Regions from separate parts of the Shewanella sp. SW32 genome, predicted to be linked through region 2. Evidence: riboswitches for the same ligand, from Rfam matches in the RefSeq annotation. Region 2 holds a riboswitch; the other holds the start of a gene.
What was found. A riboswitch is a leader RNA that binds a small molecule or an ion and turns the genes downstream of it on or off. The one in region 2 is predicted to bind cobalamin.
Positions count from the first base shown of each region.

Region 1 (3,771 bases), on a different contig from region 2:
TGGGTTTAACTGCACTCGAGTCATAAACAATTTCATCCTCTAAATCGAGACGATATAGGCTGACTCGTAGGGTTTGACTAGCGACAGCCCAATCCCAACCCGCCTCATAGGAACGGCCTGTTTGCGGCTTTAAGCCAAATACGCCCGGCGATGTATAAGCTTGCTCATCCACTTTGGCAAAACGGAAGTTATCATCAGCGCGCACATAGAGTCTGTGCTCCGCAGTTGGGCGGTAATTTAAACCCAGTTCGAATGCGTGGGCATTTTCGTCTAAATCCATGCCATTGGGATAGACATTGCCATCGACTAACTCATCGGTCACCCGCGCATATCGTCCACCCACAACGTAACTTAAAGTATGGCTTAAAGGCACTGTAGCTTGTAGATAGGCGCTTTGCATTTGCTGCACATTACTGCGCGCCATAGTGTCAAAATCAGCCTTGCCACGGCTGATGTCTAAACCTGTGACTAGGCTTAGCTCGCCTTGACGCGTACTGTAATTCGCTAACGCTTTAGGGCTAAACATTAACAGTGAGCGTGTGTTATGGCTGTTCGCCCCCCAATTAAGAGAAGACACTAAGGTATCGCTGTAATCTAAATCCGCCGCCAGCGCCCAGTTTTGATTAAGCTGATGCTGGTAACCCGTTCGCGCCGCAGTGGTCATCTCGTGGGCATACTCTACCTTATTTGATGAAGCACGGGGATCGTCTTTAAATTGCTTTTCAGTAAGCGAGCCCGGATTTTCACGATCGTTATCGTAGTAGCTGGTTTCAACAAAGAACGAGTCTGTGGCTGTTTTATATTGAATGCGGCCAAGAATAGAGCCGGTTTCGTTGGCATTATGCTGGCGATAGTTGTCACCTTGGTTGTAACTACCGGTGAAAAAGTAACGCCAATCTTTGTTGATCGCGCCAGACACATCACCACGACCTTCATAGGTATCAAAGCTACCGCCAGATAACTGCACGCTGCCGCCAGTATTTTCAGGGGACTTAGTGACAATATTGATCACGCCGCCCACGGCTTGATCGCCATAAAGTACACCTGCACTACCCGATAAAATTTCAATACGATCCACTTGATTAAGCGGAATGGCATTAAGGCTAGGTGCGGCGATATCGATATTATTGAGACGACGACCATCAAGTAAAATCAGCGTGTTATTAACGGCAGTGCTGGCGCTAAAACCACGCATAGCAAAGCTAGTTCCAATATTGTTATCCGAAATTTGAATACCGCTTTGACCGCGTAATACGTCGGTCAAATTAGTCGCGCCACTCATTTCAATAGCCGCAGCATCAATCACATTCACATTGGCAGCAATATTTAACGGGGTCTTATCAGAGCGGCCGATCACGACAAGATGCTCGTCAACTTTAGCTGTGCTGGTATCGTCAGCCGCCATAACGGGCGCGATAATTGAAAAACTGCAAAGGCTGCCGATCAGCAGCGCGATTTTTGTTGGATTTGTTCCCATTTTACCTTTAACTCCTGCAAGGAAAACGGGGCATTGACGCCACGATACCGTTAATTCAGTCGTAAATACTGACGGTGATTATCGCATTTTGAGATCTGCCCACCGAAATCTCAAAAACACCTTTAGGGCCGGTCTCCGGACTTAGGCTATGTTAATCCATTAAAAGTTAGATTAACGCGAGACTGACCTTTCACATTCTGACTTTCGGGTTCACTCTTGAACACACCAATCAAACGCGGTCTTCTCTCACCTTTTACCGTTGCGGGGGCAGTGCCAGAATTTCACTGGCTTCCCGATTATCTCACGACACTATCATCGTAAGCACCACAGAAGGTTGACTCAAAATTAGGTTAAAAGGGCGTACAACCTGTTAACGCCCAACAAGGCTCAGGGCATATCAGACCTGAGCGCGCGCATTATAGACGTCTATACGGATGAAAGTCCATTAATCTCAGATTAGCGAGAAAACTCACATGAGCTAGAAAACACCATCCCAGTTTTTTGCCGCAGGTTTTGGTCTGTCTTTGCTCAAAATCGCCTGACGCTGCTCAGGGGTTTCGCATTGGGCAACGGGGGTAAAATCCAGCGGTTTAATCACTAACGAGTCAGCAGGTTGCACTGGCGACTTGTCGAACATTGGCAAATTCATCGACCAAGAGACCAGCTCCCCCTTTTCGCTGATGCCAACATAACCGTCATTTGCGCCATCTAACCAAGTGAGTCGCGGAATACGTGCAATCAACTTCTCCACATTTTCACGGTTGGCGCGATAACCAACAGGCACCACTTTGCCATCGGGACGCGTAAACACAAAGGAGGCAGGCCCTCGAGTAATAACACTCCCTTCCTGCCAATATTTATCAAGAATCTCTTGGGCATAGTGAAACCCAAACATATGAGCGTAATCAGTATCGTCGGCCACTATTTGCGGCACGGCCTTATCCCGCAGTAATAAAAAGCCTGAGCCGATGCTGATAATCTCTTTTACCCCTGTGATATCGGTTTTTTGAATCCAATCGACACCACAGTTAATCCCATCGCCCCAAAAATGCGCATCCCCCGTAGGACTTAAAATCGCAAAGGCACAATTGTTTGCCGTCATACTCGCCACATCCTTTAAGGCGCTGCGGATCGAGTAAGCATCACTGCGCCAACCCCAACTCACCACAGTGCCGTCCTTTTTCAAGGCGGCATAGGTGTGTTGAAAATATTCGATCTTCGCTACATCCGTAAGCTGCGGGAGTAACTTTTTCATATTGGTCGACTCTTCAACCTGCCCCCAAATCACAGCACTGCCCTCTTTTTTGAGGGCGACAAAACTGCGACCTCTGGCAAAGATATCGACAACATCAACTAATTGATCCTGCACATGTAAGCTACTGCCGCCGTAGGGGCCATAACCCCAAGTGTGTACCTTGCCATTGGCATCAAGGGCCGCAATGGCCTCTTGATTAGCGAACAACTTGGTAATATTGGTCATGCGGTTTTGCAGGGCTTTGTCGAGGCTATATTTCCCCGCATTGCCCCAGTACACCACAGTGCCATCTTGACGTAGCGCGGCAAACCCGTCCTTAACTGGGACGATTTGCTTAACTTGCTTAAGCTGCTCCGTTACTTCCCGGCTATCACCACCAGCATAACTGTCGCCCCAAGTGATCACCTCACCAGATTGTGTTAACGCCGCAAAGGCCGAACTGTTGGTGACTACAGTCTCGACTGCGGATAAATCACAGGGAATATGGCGATACTGTGGACTCGGATTTTCCTTAAGTTGGAGCAATTTGCCGTTATCAAACTGCAATAAGGATTCCTTATCATTTTCGAACACGGTTAAGGGTTTCGGCTGACTACAAGCCGTTAATTGCAGGGCGATTAAAACTGACACGAATGCCAAAGGGCGAGGAATTGAATAAGACTGCATAACTTATTTCCTTGTCGTTGCTGAAAACGTGAGTTGCTGAATATGTTGCGCTACTTTATCCGATAATGACTCGATTATCGGCCTCAATGCGCGCTGAAAACCATGATTCATATCTAACCGAGACAATAGTGCTTGTGCATGTTTATCAGTGGTCTGCGCGCTATCAAGGCTGAGGGTTTGAAGCGCCATCGTCTGGCCAAATGCCGCTAAAATCACCGCTTGCACAGGGCTAACACTTGGCTCCGGCGCGCTACGCGTATCATCGAGCACCCATTTAACTAACCAAAGTAAATATTCGATACGGGCTGCAAGGTCGACACTGCATTTTTTTTCATCCTCCAAGCCAAAACTGAGCTCCTTGGCATAACAAAGT
Region 1 covers NZ_JAKKSJ010000027.1:35,546-39,316, forward strand. Annotated here, with positions in the region: gene L5M28_RS16335 (TonB-dependent receptor) at 1-1,477, opposite strand, end outside; cobalamin riboswitch at 1,586-1,821, opposite strand; gene L5M28_RS16340 (hypothetical protein) at 1,956-3,398, opposite strand; gene L5M28_RS16345 (hypothetical protein) at 3,402-3,771, opposite strand, start outside.
Region 1: it holds a riboswitch for cobalamin, as region 2 does, so the genes downstream of both, L5M28_RS16335 (TonB-dependent receptor) here and L5M28_RS01920 (ABC transporter ATP-binding protein) in region 2, are expected to answer to the same signal.

Region 2 (3,771 bases):
CAATCAGTGCCTTAGTGGATTCTCGGTAAGCGCTCACTAACTCATCGAAGCTGACGTTGCGATAACCAGGGTCGTTCACATCAGGGCTAATCGAACAAGTACGGTTAGTGGGGCCTAACACACCGGCGACGTAGCGTGGAATGCCTGTGGCAGCAAACACTTCATCACAGGCTTCACGGGCGAGGCGGGCGCCGGCTAAGTTAATTTCGGCGGACAGCGACTGCATGTCGTAATCGGCCATGGCGATGGTGGTGGCGTTAAAGGTGTTGGTTTCAATGATGTCGGCACCGGCGTTTAAGTAGTCGGTGTGAATTTGTTTGATGATGTGGGGTTGCGACAACACCAATAAATCGTTGTTACCTTTGACATCCGTGTGCCAATCTTTAAAGCGTTCGCCGCGATAGTCCTCTTCTTCCAGCTTGTAGCCTTGGATCATAGTGCCCATGGCACCGTCTAAGATCAGAATGCGCTCTGCAAGCTGTTTGCGTATGTCTGCCAATATCTGGCCGGCTTTGGTAGAGGGTATCGTCATAAATAATTACCTTAAATACAGCTAAGTTAAGTCCAAAAATCGGCCATTGTTATGCTAAGTGCATTTTATTGTCGTCAGCCGACATTTTTTGAATACTTGTTCTTAAAAATTTGTTTTGGACATTTAAACGTATAGACGTCCATAATACGCGACTTATGATTGTCAGGGCAAGATGAAAGTCAAAGGCATTAGGAGCGAGAATCGAGAATCAAGAATTTAGGCCCTCGGCTTGAGTTCCTAGCATCTAGTCCCTAACTAAAAAGGCATATATGAAACAAGTTCGGTTGTTATTGTTGCGCCACGGTGAGTGTGAAGGCGGCGCTATTTTGCGGGGTCGTGTGGATGTGCCTTTGAGTAAAAAGGGTTGGCAACAAATGTCGGCAGCAGTTGAGTCACAGGCCAGCGTGTGTAGCGCGATTTATAGCTCGACCTCACGCCGCTGCGCCGAATTTGCCCAAGCCTTTGCCGCCGAATTGCATTCGACGGCGGCGCTGGTATCTGAGTCAAGGCCATTGCAGGCGCAGCTTTTATCGGGTTTACAAGAAATCGACTTTGGTGATTGGGACGGTCGTCGGCTCGATGAACTGTATCAACAAGCGGGCGAACACTTAGCGGCGTATTGGCAAAATCCTTGGCAAACTCCGCCGCCCAATGGGGAAACTATGGCAAGTTTCGAGTCGCGGGTGAATGGGACGATTGACCAGATACTCGCCGCCGAGTTTGAACGATTGACCCTTGACTCACATAAAATGGGTAATGAAAACAGTGCCATTAATGAAACCACTGACAATATGCCAGCCACTCAAGTGTGGGTCGTGAGCCACGGCGGGGTGATCCGTCACTTAATGGCGCGTGCCCTAGGGGTTGAACGGGCGGTGGGGTTTTATAGTCAACTCGATTTACCCGTGGCGGCCGTGGTGAGCATTAATGTGCTGCAAGATGAACTGGGTGCCTGCTATTGGCGTTTAGCTTGGCCGAGTGGGCGCAGGTGTTGAGGCCTTATTTCACGACCTAGGAGTTATGGTGTAGGCGTGATTGTTTGGCGAGAATAAGCTGACATGAAAATATTCTGATTTAAACAGCATTGCCTAATAGGATAGATGTAGGATAATGCTTTTCCCTGACGTTTGAACGAGATAGCGTATTACATGCGCAATGAGTGATAACGTCGCAGAAATAGGTGTTGGGAATAGACTCTCTTTGTTCGAATCGCTCCGTTGTTTTTATTCACAGTGGCGTTGTTAACAAAGAGCATATCAACCCAAATATAATAGGGAATCGGGGAGCTGCTCGTCAGTCAGCCCGAACTGTGCCCGCAACTGTGAGTAGTGAAAAAGATCTCGAATCTTCTTCCCTACGAGTCAGGAGACCTGCCTATTTCTGTTATCGCTGCGTGCAGCCTTAGTTCTCGAGCGGGTGACTCGAGGGAGCAGATGACAATGTGCACAACCTTTTTTTATACAGGTTTGGACTCGATAGGAGCGCCGCTTAGGTGAAACTTTCCGCAATCCAAACTAATAGCCCCGTGAAGGACACTAACCCATCATTGAGCCCGTCAGTCGCGCTTAATGTGAGCCAGTTGAGCTGGTGTATCGATGGCAAAACCATTCTTTCCGATATTAACTTTACGCTGCCAACGGGGCAGATGCTGGGGCTGATTGGCCCTAACGGTGCGGGCAAGTCTAGCTTGCTGCGCTGTTTGTATCGGTTTGTTCGCCCAACTCAGGGCAAAATTATCCTTTTTGATCAAGATATTGAGCGCTTGTCGCCCAAGGCGTTTGCCTGTCGCGTCGCCGTAGTACAGCAGGATACACCGCACTATTTTGACCTCACCACAGAGCAATTGGTCAGCATGGGCTTAACGCCCCACAAGGGCATGTTCGATACCAATTCGAGCTGTGATATTGAGCGTATTGCTAAGGCTTTAGAGAAAGTCGGCTTGAGCCATAAGATGCACCAACAATATGAGCACTTATCTGGCGGTGAAAAGCAACGCGCCTTGATTGCCCGCGCCATAGTACAGCAGCCGCAGCTTTTAATCCTCGATGAGCCAACGAATCACCTCGATGTGCGCTATCAAATTCAAATCCTCGAATTGGTGCGTAGTCTTGGGATTAGCGTGATTGCCTCTATTCATGATCTTAATTTAGCCAGTGCCCTGTGCGACAGTTTGTTGTTGATCCATAACGGGGAAGTCAGCGCTATGGGGACGCCAACCGAAGTATTAACCGAGGCGCGAATTGGCGATGTGTTTGGCGTGTGTGCTCAGGTATCGCCCCATCCACAACATAAAAAGCCCTTAATCAGCTATTTTTATGGTTATCACCATGTAGATCATGGCCTGAACGAGCGAGGCGAAGGTGGATGATTCAGGGGAGTAAACAATATTTCATCTCATATTTGGGGCGTATCGTGACACCGTTGACGAGACAACAACTGATGCTGGTCGCATTAGGCATAATCACTTTGATAACCCCCATTGCCGCCACAAGTTTTGGCGCGGCGAACATCAGTTTTATCGATGTTATCCAAGTGTTTATCAATAAAATTACCAACCTCACTCAAACCAATGGCATGACAGAACGCATCGTGATGGAGCTCAGGCTGCCGCGCATTTTGCTGGCCTTTGTGGCGGGGGCGGGTTTGTCCTTGGCGGGCAGTGTGCTGCAAACCGTGACCCGCAATCCGCTCGCCGATCCCTATTTGTTTGGCATTAGCTCTGGCGCGTCCTTTGGTGCTGTGGTGATGTTGACCTTATTCACGGGCTCTGGATTTTTTGATAATGCGGGCATGGCGGCACATTCTGGGCTTTTTAGCGGTTCGGGTGCCTTGTCTGGATTACTTTGGTTTAGCTTACCCTTGGGCGCTTTTATTGGCGCGAGTTTGTCGGTGCTAATAGTGCTGGCTTTGTCTGGGCTTGGGCTCAATAGCCAAGTGGAGCGCATGTTGCTCTCTGGTGTGGCGACCTCCTTTATGTTCGGCGCATTAACGAGTCTGCTGCTGTATTTCGCCAGTCCGCAGGCGACAGCCTCTGTGCTGTTTTGGAGTTTAGGCAGTTTCGCTAAGGCCAGTTGGTCCTTGTTAGTACTGCCAACACTGGTGATTGGTGCGAGTTTATTCATTATTTTAGGCATGAAACGGCAGATCATGGCGTTGCAGGCGGGGGATGAAACGGCGCATACCTTAGGGGTGAATGTGCCTAAGCTGCGGCTCAATATGTTGCTGCTCTGCTCCTTGAT
Region 2 covers NZ_JAKKSJ010000002.1:170,581-174,351, reverse strand. Annotated here, with positions in the region: gene metH (methionine synthase) at 1-532, opposite strand, end outside; gene L5M28_RS01925 (histidine phosphatase family protein) at 802-1,527, shown strand; cobalamin riboswitch at 1,749-1,925, shown strand; gene L5M28_RS01920 (ABC transporter ATP-binding protein) at 2,025-2,900, shown strand; gene L5M28_RS01915 (FecCD family ABC transporter permease) at 2,897-3,771, shown strand, end outside.